4 regions of the Paenibacillus sp. FSL E2-0201 genome follow, and region 1 is predicted to be linked to each of the others. Evidence: riboswitches for the same ligand, from Rfam matches in the RefSeq annotation. Region 1 holds a riboswitch; each other region holds the start of a gene.
What was found. A riboswitch is a leader RNA that binds a small molecule or an ion and turns the genes downstream of it on or off. The one in region 1 is predicted to bind cyclic di-GMP.
Positions count from the first base shown of each region.

Region 2: linked by a shared signal. The riboswitch ahead of NSU15_RS01770 (anti-repressor SinI family protein) and the one ahead of NSU15_RS20710 (thiamine pyrophosphate-binding protein) in region 1 are both predicted to bind cyclic di-GMP.
Region 3: linked by a shared signal. The riboswitch ahead of NSU15_RS29825 (NPCBM/NEW2 domain-containing protein) and the one ahead of NSU15_RS20710 (thiamine pyrophosphate-binding protein) in region 1 are both predicted to bind cyclic di-GMP.
Region 4: linked by a shared signal. The riboswitch ahead of NSU15_RS04645 (glycosyl hydrolase) and the one ahead of NSU15_RS20710 (thiamine pyrophosphate-binding protein) in region 1 are both predicted to bind cyclic di-GMP.

Region 1 is NZ_CP150154.1:4,537,930-4,542,217, reverse strand. Features, by position in the region: gene glpK (glycerol kinase GlpK) at 1-337, shown strand, start outside; gene NSU15_RS20720 (DNA-binding protein) at 352-600, shown strand; gene NSU15_RS20715 (carboxymuconolactone decarboxylase family protein) at 716-1,084, opposite strand; gene NSU15_RS20710 (thiamine pyrophosphate-binding protein) at 1,095-2,738, opposite strand; cyclic di-GMP riboswitch class I at 2,857-2,952, opposite strand; gene NSU15_RS20705 (HAMP domain-containing methyl-accepting chemotaxis protein) at 3,143-4,288, opposite strand, start outside.
Region 2 is NZ_CP150154.1:393,292-397,579, reverse strand. Features, by position in the region: gene NSU15_RS01790 (hypothetical protein) at 1-288, shown strand, start outside; gene NSU15_RS01785 (signal peptidase I) at 290-877, shown strand; gene NSU15_RS01780 (TasA family protein) at 969-1,589, shown strand; gene NSU15_RS01775 (helix-turn-helix domain-containing protein) at 1,749-2,078, shown strand; gene NSU15_RS01770 (anti-repressor SinI family protein) at 2,287-2,442, opposite strand; cyclic di-GMP riboswitch class I at 2,470-2,554, opposite strand; gene NSU15_RS01765 (2-oxoglutarate dehydrogenase E1 component) at 3,027-4,288, shown strand, end outside.
Region 3 is NZ_CP150154.1:6,627,723-6,632,010, forward strand. Features, by position in the region: gene NSU15_RS29825 (NPCBM/NEW2 domain-containing protein) at 1-1,221, opposite strand, end outside; cyclic di-GMP riboswitch class I at 1,480-1,566, opposite strand; gene NSU15_RS29830 (hypothetical protein) at 1,724-2,296, opposite strand; gene NSU15_RS29835 (EAL domain-containing protein) at 2,406-3,389, opposite strand; gene NSU15_RS29840 (sensor domain-containing diguanylate cyclase) at 3,517-4,288, opposite strand, start outside.
Region 4 is NZ_CP150154.1:1,055,431-1,059,718, forward strand. Features, by position in the region: gene NSU15_RS04635 (UDP-glucose/GDP-mannose dehydrogenase family protein) at 1-254, shown strand, start outside; gene NSU15_RS04640 (sugar phosphate nucleotidyltransferase) at 944-2,317, shown strand; cyclic di-GMP riboswitch class I at 2,454-2,533, shown strand; gene NSU15_RS04645 (glycosyl hydrolase) at 2,546-4,090, shown strand; gene NSU15_RS04650 (glycosyl hydrolase) at 4,243-4,288, shown strand, end outside.

The sequences.
Region 1 (4,288 bases):
AATAGGGGCTATGGAAAAAGATGCGGGCATGCCATTAACCGGTCTTCGTGTAGATGGTGGAGCTGTTCGTAATGATTTGCTGATGCAGTTCCAGTCTGATATCCTCGGTAGTGAAGTTACTCGAACTACATATGCGGAGACGACTGCGTTGGGAGCAGCGCTTTTGGCTGGATTAACCTCTGGGGTCTGGACAAGAGAACAGCTGGAAAGCTTCAACAAAGCGGAGAGGGTCTTTTCACCTGTAATGGGTATGGATGAGCGTGAACGTCGCTACAGCGCCTGGAAAGACGCTGTAGCGCGTACCATGGGCTGGGAGAAACATGAAGGATATCAGTGATCAGGGAGATGCATATGTCTAAGAACAGAAATATAGAAACTGATCCTGCAGGAATGCTTGGCGGATCAGAATCAGATCTTCCGACTGGATTGGCCAAGCCTGCGCTTCGAGCACTCCATGGTGCTGGGTATACAGAGATTCACCAAATCAGTAAGCTCACTGAGTCAGAGCTTCTGCAGTTACACGGGATGGGACCTAAGGCACTTAATCAATTACGGCGTGCGCTCACGGAGAAAGGTTTGTCCTTTGCCAGTGAGTCCTAAAGTCCCCATCACAGATTAACACAAAAAGCGGCAAGCTAAGGATTATCCTTGGCCTGCCGCTTTTTGTGTTGCAATATTCAATAACAAATGCTACATTTTGCCATCCGGCATATAGTTACTTTATTTCTTCAATCGTTTCGAGAAGGATATTAAAAGCGGTAATGATTCTAGGTGCCCCTATTGCGGGTACTAAGTGTAATAGAATCCCTTTGAGTTGTTCTACAGTAACTCCCACACGAAGAGCCATGACATAATGAACACCCAATTGATCAAACTGACCCATCGAAATCAGGGCAGAGATAACTGCGATTTCCTTCCAGTCAGCTTCGATTGTGTTGCGTTGAAAAATATCGCCGTAGGCATTTCCCATAATAAATTCAGCCAAATCAGGGAAATGTTCTTTAATCGGAGCCAGTGCCTTAGCTCCGTAGTCTCCTGAGAGATTCGTGAAGTGGTTAAGACCACTGTTTACATTGTCTTTCATAAGTGACCTCCTAATTTAGGTTCAAAGTACGATGAGCAGTCGGAGGGACCTCATCACGGTCTGTTAGCAGTTCAATGACGGCAACACGGTTGATGGCAACAGCGTCCTTGATAGCTGTTTCGAACTCCTCAGCTGTCTCACATTTGTAACCCGTAGCACCAAGTGATTCTGCGAATTTCACAGCGTCCATAGGGACTTCGTAGATCGTTCCGTCAATACGTCCTGTAGTTTTTTCCATACCTTTTAGAGCCATATCTAGCTGTTTATTATTCACAACAATGAATATGACAGGAATATCCTTGCAGACAGCAGCGTTAATCTCTGCGCCTAGCATCATAAAGCAGCCGTCTCCTGTAATGCAGAAGATCGTTTCTTCTGGTGCAGCAACCTTTGCGCCAATTGCCATCCCGATGGAATTACCCATACAAGCAAAGTAAGCATCGAATACAAAACTGCCAGGTTTCTTAACCTTGTACCATTTCGCAGCATGGAAACCGTGACTTCCATCATCAACAAAGACTGTGCTGTTATAAGGAATCAAATCACTCATCGTACTCAAGACCGATGCAAGTGAAAGGTTTGGTAAAATCGGAGGCTCTTCGGTATAATCGGAATTTGTCGGTGCTTCGCGTTTTGTGATGTTGTTCGTGTCAATATTATTGAGATAGCAAACTAGATTGTCACGTAGATCTCCAGTCACTGGAATCGTTTTAGAGAACAATATTTTTCCGACAAAAGTCGGATCGCTATCAAACTGAATTAATGTTGCAGGATGATTTTCCTTTTTAAGATTACAAATAGTCATATCGCTTAAACGTGACCCGAGAACGATAAATAGATCACTTTGATTCAGCAAGTCATCCCCATGGGTACAACCGCCTACTCCAATTGGACCGTGATAGAGTGGATGATCCCAAGCTATAGCTCCTTTACCACCTGGAGATGTAACTACAGGAATATTAAATGTTTCTGCTAATTGAATTAGCTCACTATGTGCTCCTGAGCGGTTAACGCCTTTACCCGCGATAATTATTGGATTCTTTGAGTTATTTATAGCATCAAGTACACGGTCGATATTAGCATGGCTGACCAGTGATTCGCGTTCAGGGATTACAATATTACATTCCTCTAGCAATTCCGTTTGTACATCAAAGGGAATACAAAGGTGAACGGGACCACGATTACCGCTCAAAGCAATGGATATGGCATGATTAAAGATTGTGCTAAAGTGATCTCCACGTTCAATAAGCTTGCTATATAAGGTGGCAGGTCTAAACATATCAGCTAAATCAGCTAGAAAAGAGGTAGAGTCCTGACATTGGGGAATTCCAAGCTCTTTAATAGATTGATGGCCAGTAATAAATAGGACAGGTAGGTTGTTGGCCTTAGCATGTGCTGCTGCAGTTAGTAGGTTTGTTCCACCAGGACCCGAAGTGCCAAAAGCTACGCCTAGTTTTCCAGTTTTCAGCGCATAACCAGCTGCTTCGAAGCCGGAACTGCTTTCATGTCTTCCAGGAATAAATTCAATACCGTAATCTACCATTTTAAGAACGATAGGACAAATGGATTTACCGATGATACCAAAGGAATGGGTAACACCAAGGTTCCGTAGTGCTTCCGACATGTAATCTGCGACTGTCTTCAAAAAATACACCTCACAAGTTGATTGTTATTTTAAAACCAAACACTAGAAAACCTGTGCTCTAAAATAGGGCACAGGTTGGTAGCATAAATCGCCATAGAGACTGAACAAAAGTCCAGTCGTCTTGGTTTTCAGCAACCTGGCAGTCATGGCCTCAGATTAAAAATGAGGCTGTAGATCCATGGTTTTGCGTCATCCTCTTTCGAAGATTTTGCCAATATTAATTTAGAAATTTATAAGAAGAATTTTCCTTTACAATATATTCCTAGACACTCTTTGTCAATATATTATCGCAAATTAACTCGAATTTTGACGAAAGTCTTGTCGAACCTATGAAATAATAGATATAAAAAAACTGCTCCTAAGTCTAAGCTTAGGAGCAGTTTTTGAATTTGTTTATATGATTTGGACGTCACTTAAAACTTGAAAATATGGATCGTCTTCTGTAGATTAAATACAGCCTGAGTCATTTTCTCAGTTTCTTCTGCAACGGACTGCAGGGCATTAATTTGTTCATTCATAGCGGCTGATACTTCTTCGGTGCCGGCAGCGGTTTGCTGCGTGATCGCAGAGATATTCTCGATTGCACTTGAGATTTTCAATGCACTTTCCAACATAAGATCACTTTCGGCAGAGAAGGAGGAGATCTGCTCGGTAATATACTGTACACTTTGCACGATTTGAGCAAAGATATGAGCAGATTGAGTGATCATCTCATTCTGTACCTGTACGACTTCTTCGTTGATAGCGATATTATCAATCGCTTGTTTAATATCAGTTTCGATGCTCCGAACCAAGCCAAAGACTTCCTTCGTAGAAGCCGTTGATTCTTCAGCGAGCTTGCGAACCTCCTGTGCGACTACAGCAAATCCTCGACCATGTTCTCCTGCACGCGCTGCTTCGATGGAAGCATTTAGTGATAACAGGTTGGTCTGTTCAGCGATCTCAGTAATGGTCTTTGTGATCATCGTAATGCCGCGAGCATTTTGAGAAAGGGCTTCGATAGTGTCAGCTACTTTTTGAGTAGCCTGGATGTTTTTACGCATGCCTTCAGCTTGAGTATCAACGGATTGGCGTCCTTGTTCAACTAGCTCTAATGTATGTATTGAACGTCTGTTCATTTCTTTTGTTGAGTTCGTATAATTGGATACTTTATTCTCAATATCTTTAATAGATTCTGTCATTTCAGCGATATCCGTAGATATTTCATTTGCACCAAGAGCTAGCTCGTTAGACGAAGAGGCTACCTGTGCCATGACAATTTTCAAATTCTGATTCTTATCTTCGATTCCACGGCTTGCATCCATAACTTGACGAGTGATTTGTGATGCTTCTGTCAAAATCTTCTTGAGCTTGTCAATCATAGTATTAAAGGAACGGCTTACGTCCCCCATAGACCCGTTCTCGTCGGCTCTACTAGTAAAATCCCCTTTTGAAATACTATGAGATACATTCGCGATGTCATCAAAAGAAGATGTAAGCGTTCTCTCGATAAAGCGGGCCACTGGGAAGGTTAGAGCAGCAAGAACGACGATTAGAACAATACCCAAAATAATGTTGCC
Region 2 (4,288 bases), 2.6 Mb from region 1:
AAGCAAGAAGCAGAGGACAAAGCGAAAGCTGAAGCTGAAGAGAAAGCAAAAACGGAAGCGACTCCACCGACAGGTGAAGCTGCTCCAGAGAACATAAATAAAGAGCAACCTGAAGCCCCAGCTACTAACCCGGTCGATCCGGAAGTTGGTGAAGAGCCAACGATTCCACAAGATATACCACAGCAAAAGGTTCCTCAGGAGACGCCAAAGGCGGAAGCTACAACCTCTTCCCCGCCGGCAGCAACACCAGCTCCTTCGGCCCCTCAACAAGACAAAGGTGGAGAATAATATGCGGATTAAAAAAATGATCAACAATACATTATCGAGCATCATGCTTGTGATCTTTATTCTGCTGGTGATAGCCGTAGTGTTATCCAAGGCCTCCGGCGGTGAACCTGCCTTCTTCGGATACCAGATCAAATCGGTACTCTCAGGTTCGATGGAGCCAGGGATTCAAACCGGATCGATTGTCGCTTTAAAACCCGGAGGAGATATGAATCGCTTCAAAAAAGGCGATGTTATCACCTTTAGAAATGAAGAAAACCTGCTCATTACTCACCGTGTTGTAGAAGCAACAATGAACAATGCTACTGGTGAAGCCATGTATCGCACGAAAGGCGATAACAATGATGCGCCTGATATGAACCCTACCAGTTCCACGAATGTTGTAGCTGAGTATGCAGGGGTCACCGTACCTTATGTAGGTTACGCTATGAATTTCGCAGTTTCCAAAGCTGGAAGTGTTGTGCTCATGATCGTACCAGGCTTGATGCTCCTGCTCTATGCCCTGTATTCATCATGGAAGGCTGTAGCTGCACTCGAAAAGAAAAATGCGGCTATACTGCCCACCTCTCCACCTCCAACTGAAATACAGTAATTCGTTGATTGTCCGCTTCCGCTTACGAACCGGAAGTTACAATATATAACTTTTATAAAAAAACCACAAAAACCGAGGAGGAATTTTAATTATGGGTATCAAAAAAACATTGGGTCTTGGCGTAGCATCTGCAGCACTGGGTTTATCATTGATTGGTGGAGGAACTTTCGCTTACTTTAGCGACACTGCACAAAGCACCGCTACATTCGCAGCAGGTACACTGGATTTGAACTCTGATCCTTCTGTTATCGTTGATTTGAAGGATCTGAAGCCAGGCGATACGATCAAAAGAGACTTCAAACTAAAAAATGACGGTACACTTGATATCGGTTCGATCCTCCTCAAAACAGCTACCTCTATTAATGATGTAGGTGGTAACAACGGCGCTAACGATTTGGCAAAATTCATCAAAGTTAAATTCCTGGTGAATAAAGATAAAAGCGGCATCTTACCTGGTAGTGAAGAGAAAGTAGTTTGGGAAACTACCCTGGCCGATTTGAAGACTCAGACACCGGATCTCGTAAAAAACACTGGACTTGATGCAATCTGGGGTACTAGCGAAGCATCTGGAATTAAGGCCGGCACAAATGATAGCTTCACCGTTCAATTCGAATTTGTTGATAACGGCCAAGAGCAAAACTACTTCCAAAAAGATTCATTAACTCTGACTTGGGATTTCGTAGGTAAGCAAACTGCTGGATCCGCTAAATAATCTAATAAGTCTTCCATTTGAAGAGCAGCAGATTCTTATTCCGGAAAGCGGATAAGTAGATGCTGCTTTTTTCTTTACAATAATCTTTGTCGAATTTATTGATATTTGCTATACTAATAACAAAAATTACGGAGGGGCGTCAGCATAGTGCCACAAAATATGGGCCAACGTATCCAGCATCTCCGCCTAGAAAAGGGATTGTCCCTATCTGAGCTTGCGGACAGAGCGGATGTTGCTAAGTCGTATCTTAGCAATGTGGAGAGAAACATCCAATCCAATCCTTCAATCCAATTTATCGAAAAGATCGCCGACGCGCTTCAGGTATCCATCCACGCTTTGCTCTATGGAGAACCTAATGATGCTGAGGAATCACCTTTAGATTCGGAATGGTTCCGATTGGTGCAGGAAGCTATGGCCTCAGGCATAAGCAAACGCGAATTCAAGGAGTTTCTGGACTACCAGAAATGGCGCCTGGATCAGAAGGATTAATCCTTCCATCTGATCTGATAAGATCCTCTTCTACTCATACTATCAAGCATAAGCGCCTTCGTTCTCCTATATGGACTGCGAAGGCGTTTTATATTCTACTAGAATATAAGGACAGTGTGTCATCTGAAACTTATAGCTTCTTAATATAAAGAAAAAAAGCACAGCGAGTTATCGCTGTGCTCATTTGATATGTAATGCTCTGAATGTATTACTGCACGGCTTGCACAGTCTTCTCATGAAAGAAGCGACGAATTTCATCTGCCTTTATGCCAGCCTTCTTAGCTGCTAATAATAAATGGACCCACTCTACGTCTAGATCAATGACCTGCTGTTCTCTGTTGCTTCCCTGGTTGGACTTGTCCAAAAAATCTCCTCCTAAGATTTTACGTCCCCAGGCAATCCGGCTGTCATAGTATTTCTACCTTAGACCCGCGACTTTGTGCCCCTGCCTTTCGGCAAGTTTACCTTTTACTGGACCCTTTACGTGAAAGGATCTACTTTGAAATATATGAAAAACGCTAACTGCAATAACATTATACTATACTAAAGTGAAAAAGTGTGTCGATTTCTGATTAGTTTTTCCATTAAAAAACAAAAAATAGAAGTTCTTTTATAGAATTTCCTGTCCTATTATCGCGATACTCGTCTTATTCATAAAATTATATAAGCCAATATAATAATGTCCCAATCCCTATTTAGTTAAAATTAAGGATAATAGAATCATTTTAGTAGGCCTTTAGAATGGGTAATAAAAAAGAACAACTCTTTATTTAGTAGAACAAGCTAACCCATACCATTTTGCGAACGTATTAGACGAAAGAATGAATTGATTACATGTGTGGAAAGTAGCACAATAAGATGAGGAATGAAACCGCAATCATCACAGCTCCTACAAGCATTGACACAAAATGTCACGTATGGAGTTCATCCGTTGAGGAGGATGTATTCATGGCAGCCAAAGAGCCCTATAACGAATCCATTTGGAGTAAGTATTATGGACCCAATTTAGGCTACATTCAAGAAAGATATGAGCAGTTTGTGAAAGACCCATCCACCGTAGAGAATAATTATCGCGAGCTTTTTACAAATTCGGGTCCCCCACCATTAACACCGGATAGCGAACCGGCTCCACAGCCTCGCATTTCGGGAGACACCGAATGGCTTAGAAAGGCAGTAAGAGCTTCCAAGTTAATCGCTAATATTCGTATATATGGCCATATGGCCGCTGACATTGATCCGCTTGAGCGGGACCACAACCCCATGGCTAAATATCTCGAACTCGAAACCTATGGGCTGACTCGTGAGGATCTGATTGCATTACCTGCCACACTCATTTGGGAGAATGCGCCAAATGATGTGCACACCGGATGGGATGCTGTTCAGCGTATGCGTCAAGCATATACCAAGACTATCGCCTATGAATTCGGGCATGTGCACGAGGAAAAAGAATTACAATGGCTGAATAGACAGGCCGAATCCACAAGCTCACCAGCACCCTTGAATAATACAGAACGCAAAGAGCTACTGAATCGCCTAATTCAAGTAGAGCAATTCGAAACCTTCCTTCACAAGACCTTTGTAGGTCAGAAGCGTTTCAGCCTGGAAGGCAATGACGCTCTTGTGCCGATGCTCGATGAAATCGTACGTGCTGCTGCGCATGACGGTGCAGAGCATATTCTCATGGGCATGGCGCATCGCGGCCGTCTCAACGTTCTTGCACATATTTTGGGTAAACCTTATGATATTATATTTTCAGAGTTTCATCATTCTCCGAACAAGGAGCTCTTCCCTTCCGAAGGCTCTACAGGCATTAACTATGGTTGGACGGGTGATGTAAAATACCATCTCGGAGCAGACCGTGCTGTCCGTGAAGGAGAAACCGTACGCACAAGAATAACACTAGCAAATAACCCAAGTCACTTGGAATTCGTTAATCCTGTCGTGGAAGGCTTTACTCGTGCCGCTCAAGAAGATCGCAGCACTGCAGGATTGCCGAAGATTGATACCAGTAAAGCTATGGCGGTGCTGATGCATGGTGATGCTGCTTTTCCAGGTGAAGGGATTGTTGCAGAAACACTTAATATCGGCAAACTTCAAGGTTATCAAAATGGTGGGACGATCCATATTATTGTAAATAACCGGATCGGCTTTACGACAGAAAGTGAAGACTCCCGTTCTACGCATTATGCCAGTGACATCGCCAAAGGGTA
Region 3 (4,288 bases), 2.1 Mb from region 1:
CGTAGGCTCGAATTTAAACTCCAGAAAGTCGTTCGTACTAGTCGCGGTTCCGCTAGATACGAGCTGAAAGGTCTCTCCCTTACTCGTCTCTGATGCATAGATTTCAAAAGCTTCTGGGAACCCTTTGCGATTATCTCTAGCCAAGAAAGCCACTCTGTCTAATACTTTGGCCTGTGCTAATTCAAACACGACTTCATTCGTGAAGCTGTCGTCATTATTTTTGTTCGTTTCCCAATGTGTATTAGGCAGATCATCGAGCATGTATTCCGGTTTCGTACCTGGGTAGCTTCCACCATTCACCGTTACTTTTGATACGTTTGCGTTTGGCATTCTATAAGCTTCGCTATAGGCATTTTCGTATGCTGTACCATAGCCTTTTAGCTTCGAAACCTTAGCCGCTGTTGCCTCTATTTGATGATTCTCCAGAAGTACTTTTGCATTCTCTATATCTGCTTGAAACTGCGCGTACAGTGGATGTGTCTGCACTTCTTGTTCTAAAGCCGTTAATTTCTCCATCGTATTAAATGCTGCGCTAACTTGACTCAAGGTATCATCTGTAAATAAATTTTTCATTTTAGTGGATACGGTATCTTCTTTGTAAAAAGAAAACTCAGCCGCACTCGCCCAATCTTGGTTAGCTTTTTTGAAGACAAATTTAAGTCTCTTGAAGGCTGTAGGTGCAAACTGAATCTCTACTACGTCACCTGCTCCGCCTTTATATTCTCCAGAGGATACTAGCGTATAATCGCCTGCATCCGTAGTTGAGCCATAAATATCAAATTCCTGAGCAAACCCCTTCCCCTTTGCACTGGATTGTCTTGCAGCGTATACGATTCTATTTAATTCAGTGGACTCATTGAAAACAAAGACAACCTCATTCGTAAACGTTGAACTATTCGGTTTGCCCGTTTCCCAATGCGTACTCATATCGCCATCCATAGCCTTAGCTATAGGTGAACCTGAGTAGTTACCACCGTTATTGGTAATGGATTTAATATTCGCAGGATTCATTCTAAAAACATCATTATAAGCGCCTAGGATAGCCTTGCCGTACAGATCAAACGGAATAACTGACGCATTGCTGAATAGGTCAGCCTTGCTTTGTACTACAGTGTTCACTACACTTACCTTGCTTACATCACTTGCTAAAGCATAACCTGCCTCACTCGAAAAACTAGCTAACATGGCTGCCGATGTAGCGATCGCAATCATTTTTTTCATCTTTTCTACCCCCCAGATGTAATATGAATCTCTTCTATGCCTAAAAATGGGCACAAAAAAAACTACCCCAAAAGAGTAGCTTGATTGCATATAAAGTTGCATAAAAATTAAGACTTAATTTTTATTAAACCTTAACAAGCATAAACGCCTTCGGCGTCCTTATAAGGACGGTAAGCGTTTAAGCGAGAAATATAAGATATTAAGTATAGGAGTATAACTTATACTTTCTTATATTTTAACAAAAAGCGTAATACACTCTTTGGCAGCTGGCTGACAATAGTTATGATAACCTTAGTCCCTATAGCTTTGCGTCCCTACATTTCCATAGGTTTGCCTATGAAGTTTCGAATACATTACAAAGAGTAACATAACGCTACATCTGATCGCATGATTAAATGGTATGAAATACGAATAGGTAATTGCAATTAGTTTTTCTGTTCTGATAGATATTTTTTATTAACTATCCCAGACTATGAATGATACTTTAGAACTGCTTAGCGGCTTAATCCCCTAGCCCAAACAAACGCCGGAACCAATTCCACACATCACCCGTGATCGGAATTAACCCGAAACCATGCTCTCCAACAGCGATTACACCATATGCCCATTGTCCAATAGCTATCGCACCTCCAGCGATTCGCCCTATGGCTATCGCCCCAAACGCCGTATCGCCTATGGCTATCGCTCCCAATGCTTTTTCGGCTATCGCGATCGCTCCCACAGCCACTCCTGCAATTGCAATTGCTCCCGCGGCAAAGCCAAGCCAACTAAGTGCTATCGCTCCGAGCGCTAACCACATCCCCAGTGATATAGCACCTACGGATAGTACACCGACGCTTATTGCACCTATGGATATCAAGCCTATAGCTACATCTCCAATAGCAATTAAACCAACAGCCGTCTTCACTTGTGGCTTGCTTCCGTGACCATACCCCTGACCTGAGTATCGACCTAAATTGCTGCGGATACTTACCACCGGAAATGATGGAGACGGCCATTGATAATCAATTTCCCGTCCACCTAACCCTCTAGATTCCGCCCAGCGCGTGATGTACTTATGCCATTTCATATCCATCCCGTCCCCCTTCTCAATTACCTTAATTATACAACCCCGGGGTTTGCCTGTACTCAGACTCTGACCTGAAATCCATCTCATCCTCTAGACGGAGATATCCTCATTAGGATCACTGTTTGGGAATAGGATCAGGCTTTCCAAATAAACATCCCTGAAACAACTGATAACCACTCTGCTTAAGCCATTCAAAGTCCTCTCTAAACTCCACACCTTCTGCTAAAGGAACGGATTGTATTTCTAAAGCTTTTTGTAAAAATTGTTTAGCTATTTTCTGTTTGTTCAGATCGCTGGACACACCCTGCACATATTTCATATCCAGCTTCATGTAATGGGGTTTAAGCTCCCATAACATCTCGATTGTGCTGAAGCCCTCGCCAACATCATCTAAAGCGTATTCAAATCCCCGATCCTTGTAATATGTCAAAATAGCTTTCAAATGAGCGAGATCATCCACTTTCTCCGTCTCAACAACTTCAAAGACAAAAAGAGACGGATCGACGCCTAATTGATTGGCCAGTTCAACGGTTGATCTTAAGCAGAATTCTGGAGCGTAGATCGACGTTGGGATAAAATTAATAAACGTTTTTTTATTTAAGGGTGCAGCATATTTTACAGCAGTCATTCTACATAACCGGTCTAAAGCATATAAACGCCCACGATTCCGTGCCGCCGCAAATATCTCATTAGGATAGATTAGGGACCCATCTTCTTTTTTAAATCTGGATAGGAGCTCGTATGCAAAAATCTCTTCCCGTACGTTCACAATCGGTTGGAAGTGACAAGTAACTAAGCCCTTAGTTATAACCTCATCAATCCACTTCATATCAAGTACAGTGGGTAATTCGGATAGAGGTCTCCATGTTTGGTCATCTATACGGAATTCAGCCTGCTCCGACTCCATATGGTCATTACAGAAATCTAGAAAATCCCGCACCCCAGCCTCCTTAATCGTAATCACATTTTCTTCTACCTTATGTATCGTATTACTTCTACTCAAGTGATGAATAACCTCAGGTAAAATCCTTAGATTAAGCTCACCATGAGCCTTGATTTCAAAATTCAGCTCTCTTACTACACAATGATTACAAGCCACGTATACAACTCCTCTGATAATATGTTCTATAAAAAAAGATCCTTATTCTTATCCATTCAATCAACTTCGGTATATTCGATTAGAGCAAAGAGGATGTATCGTTTATAAATAACAAAAAAGCCCCCTGTTAAAGAAGCTTTTCATTCAAATCTATGCTATGCGTGACTCGGTTTCTCCCCTGTTCTTTAGAGGTATAGAGCGCTTGATCAGCTTTTTGCAGTAGGGTGGTTTCTGAATCGGTGGGAATAAATGTAGCTACACCAATGCTCACCGTAATCTGGCCCATTTCCCAAGTTGAATACGCGATAGATTGCCGTAAATTCTCAGCTATGGTCTTTGACTCCGAGACATCTGTATTAGGTAAAAGAAGTACGAATTCTTCACCGCCATATCTAGCCGCAATATCCTCTTTACGAGATTGCACTTTCAAGATACTTGACAATTTCTCCAGCACATAATCACCTGTCTGATGCCCATAGGTATCGTTCACTTTTTTAAAATGATCAATATCTATAATACACAGCGAAAATGCGGCTTGAACTTGGCCATACCCTGCAATCTGCTCTTCCAGCTTCTCTTGAAGAAACCTTCTATTCTTCAGTCCAGTAAGCTTATCTGTATTAGATAGCTCTACCAAAACGGCATTCATCTCCAACAGCTCGGCCTGCTTCTGTTCAATTTCCAAATGAATTCGCTTGAGCTCGGCAAGCGCCTGATCCTTTTCCCAGTAAGCTACTTCTATTTGCTTCTTGGCAGACCGAAGCTCCAGCTCATAGTCAATGCGTTTTCCCATCTGTACCAAGATACAATCAATGATCTCTACGCCTTCACACTCAAACCGTCTGCCATTTAGTAAATATGGAATCGATTTCCCTTCACTGTCTTTCAAATTTATAAAT
Region 4 (4,288 bases), 3.3 Mb from region 1:
TTCGTTGGTGCAATCTGCCAGAGGAAGCGGCTGAGGGCAGCGATGCCGTATGCCTGCTTACCGATTGGAGCCTACTCAAGGACATTGATCTGCATCAGCTGGCGAAAAGCATGCGTAATGGGGTGCTGATCGATGGACGCAATGTGTATTCCAAGGAGCAAATCGAGGGTACCGGCCTCGTTTATCATTCTGTCGGCCGCCCGCAGATGGGTGGATTGAGCGGTTATTCTGCTAGTGTGGCTGGAGCGGTTTAATCTGAGTTATATTGATTGAACTTGTGATTTTTCTATTTAAGGGTGAGGCGTGACTCCAGAGAATGTTTGGACTTCCAGCCGCTGTTGTCTGCAGATTTCCTGATTTTAACCGCTAATAGCGGTAGAAATCCGCAGACAAAGGCGGACGCTATCGCTCCTCCAGTTCCAAAATTCTCTTCCGCCACTCCGTTCCCTTATCTTAAGTTTCTAAGCAATTTATAAAGTTAGGTACTCTGATTATATACCGCAGTAGCAGTAGCATTTGTAGTTGTCTCTGTCTTTGTCCCGTGGTGGCAACTAGCCTTGCTCTTGCCGTTGTTCTTGCAGTTGCTGCTGCTGCCTCCCCGGAGCAGAAGCCAATCTTTAGAAAAACGTGCTTGCTTCCGGCTGGCACAGCCCGGTGCAGCACGGATTAGAATTAAGAAGCAGTTGGTTAGGTAAAGAACGGAAAGGGAATTTGGAACTGTAGAAGCGTTAGCGTTCGCCTTTATCCTCGGATTTCTACCGCGGGAAGCGGTTCAATCAGGAAATCTGAGGATAACAGCGATCGGAAGTCCAAAATCCCTTGGAGTGGTTCATACCTAACAAATTTTTTTAATGCATCCGCTCGAAATAAGGCTAAGCGGAAGCTGACGTTTTGATAACAATTCAAATATGCTCGATTTCCATAATTCAAGGAGGGTTCATCTATGAAAATGGTACTTCTATCAGGCGGTTCAGGTAAACGGTTATGGCCGTTGTCCAACGACTCACGTTCAAAGCAATTTCTAAAGGTACTTGAAAGCCCTCAAGGTGAACCGGAGTCGATGGTACAACGTGTCTGGAGACAGCTGGAGGAAGCGGGGATGGCAGAATCATCTTATCTGGCCACCGGCCGCGGCCAAGTAGAAATGATACAAAGCCAACTGGGAAGTCATGTGCCGATTATCGTTGAACCGGAGCGTCGGGATACTTTTCCGGCTATCGCCTTAACAGCTACCTATCTTTATTCGGTTGCAGGTGTTTCTCCAGCGGAGACGGTAGCGATTTTGCCTGTTGACCCTTATGTAGAAGCATCCTTTTTCGATACCATAGCTATGCTTGAAGGGACTATGCTAGAAAGTGGAGCAAATCTGGCTCTAATGGGTGTTATTCCTGAACACGCCTCAGAGAAATACGGATATATCATTCCTACCACCGAAGAGGCGGGGGAGAACGGTTTTATGAAGGTGAGTCACTTTCAAGAGAAGCCAGACCGCATACAAGCAGAACAGCTTATCGAGCAAAATGCATTGTGGAATTGCGGAGTATTTGCCTTCCGTCTAGGGTACTTGTTAGATATTTTGCAGCGTAAAGGGTTGCCTTTAGGATATGAAGAATTGCAGAAGCAATATAAGCTATTGTCTTCCATCAGCTTTGATTATGAAGTGGTGGAGAAAGAAGAACATATTGTGGTACAGCCGTATGATGGATTCTGGAAGGATCTTGGAACGTGGAATACGCTAACAGAGGAAATGAGCAGCAAGCATGTAGGCAAGGGTTTTGTGACGGCGGATTCTGAGGGGACTTGCTTGATTAATGAGCTGGATATTCCAATTACGGTAATTGGTGCGAAGGATCTGATCATCGCGGCTAGCCCGGATGGGATTCTAGTTACCCATAAAGCCGAGAGTCCACGGATTAAAGAAGTGCTGAAGACCTTTGAACAGAGACCGATGTACGAGGAACGCCGCTGGGGCCATTACAAAGTTATTGATTATGTGAAATATGACGAGGGCAATGAAGTGCTGACTAAACGGATTTTTATATCCGAGGGGAATAATATCAGCTATCAGTTACATCGCAAACGTAGTGAAATTTGGACAATCGTCAGCGGCGAAGCAAGTATTGTGCTGAATGAGAAAAAACATAATGTGAAGGCTGGGGACGTGGTACGTATACCGGAAGGAACGAAGCACGCAATCCTTGCTTTGACGGATGTTGAGTTTATAGAGGTACAGACGGGTTCTGAATTAGTAGAAGAAGATAATATTCGTATTACTTTAGACTGGAATGATATAGAACTACAACAATTCATTTCATAGGTCTAACCTATCTATTTAACCAATTCGGAATTTCTTAAAACAGGTAAATTGACTCAATTATCAAAAAAAGTCATAAAAACACTAAATATATCATTAATTGTCGTCGATACTTACGGTAAGAGAGATTATTTCTCTTAAATTGAAAAGGCAAACCTATCGAAAGGTAGGGACGCAAAGCTATAGGGCCTTCGAAAGAGTGGCAGCCTGGCTACCGAAAGGGAGATTATTTTGAAAGCTTACCGTACGTATCGATTGTTTGGTGCATTTCTGTCACTCGTCCTGTTTCTGACTGCACTTCCGCTTACTGTTGGAATTTCGCCGTCTGTTGTCATAGCTGCTTCAAATTCTGGAACGCCAGTTACCCCGGGAGCCTCACCTGAAGCCGTAAAGCTGCTTAACTATTTTTACTCAATCTCAGGAAAAGGAATCCTTGCTGGCCAGCATGACTATTTAGAAAGTCCAGATGAAATTAACAATATGCTTAAGGGAACCAGCGGACAGTATGCAGCTCTTCACGGTTATGAAATGGGTGCGATCAGTGGCCAGTCTGAAGGAACGATGTCCTGGCAGCGTCAAAATGTGGTAAACAGCGCCATCAACTGGAATAAAGCGGGCGGGATCGTAGCTATGACTTTTCATGCTAACCTGCCGGGCACCTCTTATGACTGGGATAATGTTAAAAAAACGCTTAGCCAAAGTGAATTCGATAGTTACGTTACACCGGGTACCAAGCAATATAACAGTCTGATTGCTGAACTTGACAAGGTGGCAGTATCTCTAAAAAGCTTGCGAGATGCGAACGTCCCGGTACTTTGGAGACCCTATCATGAAATGAACGGGAACTGGTTCTGGTGGGGGAAGAAAAATAACTTTTCTAAACTTTGGAATATTATGTATGACCGTTTTGTTAACGTTCATAAATTAAATAATTTGTTATGGGTATGGAGTCCGAATGCTCCCAATGTTTGGTCAGATCCGTATGCGTTAACTTATCCAGGAGCTGATAAAGTAGATATCCTGGCAGCAGACATATACGAAAATGATTACCAGCAAAAATACTATGATAGCTTGTTGAGTCTAGCCGCGGGCAAACCGATTGCGATCGGGGAAAATGGTGAAATGCCTAATCTGGAGAAGCTTCAACAATCACAAAGTAAATGGACTTATATGATGAGCTGGGGAAAAATGCTTTATGAGAATAACAGTGCAGATACAATCAAAACTTTTATGAATAGCAGCTATACCCTGACTAGAGATAAATTAAATAATAGCTTGGTACCCACACCTAGCGCCGCACCGGCACCTCCCGAAGAAGAGGGAGAGGCAGCAATTCCTCTCGCGAAGGGGCTTGCAGGAGAGTATTACAACAACATGCAGCTATCGGGAGCAGCAGCTCTTATTAGAACCGATGCAATAATCGATTTCAATTGGCGGCAAGGATCGCCGGATGCCGCCCTTGGGATTGATCGTTTCTCCATACGTTGGAGCGGTAAAGTTAAGCCCTTATATGATGAACAATATACATTTTACACTACATCAGATGATGGCATCCGTGTCTGGGTGAATGGGGAATCTGTGATTGATAGTTGGACGAAGCAAAGTGGCACTGAGCGTAAGGGCAATATTACGCTGAAGGCTGGTCAGCTATATGATATCAAGGTGGAGTATTACGAAAATGAAGGCGATGCGAGAGTCCGCTTGATGTGGGAAAGTGCTAGTCAAGTTAAAGAGACAGTTCCAGCAAGTGCGCTTTTTCTTCCGGATGTCTCCTGATTGATGAAAATTAAAGGTCGATCCTTAGTAGCTCTGCGTTATTGCAGAGCTACTAAGCTATAGTCCTCATTAGGTCAGAAGACGATTGTCCGATAACAGGTATGTTATTTATTACCTGTGGAGGCAGTACAGCTACCGAAAGGAGGATTTATTTGCGTAAATATTATAAGCAAAACAGATTGTTGTTTACTATATTAC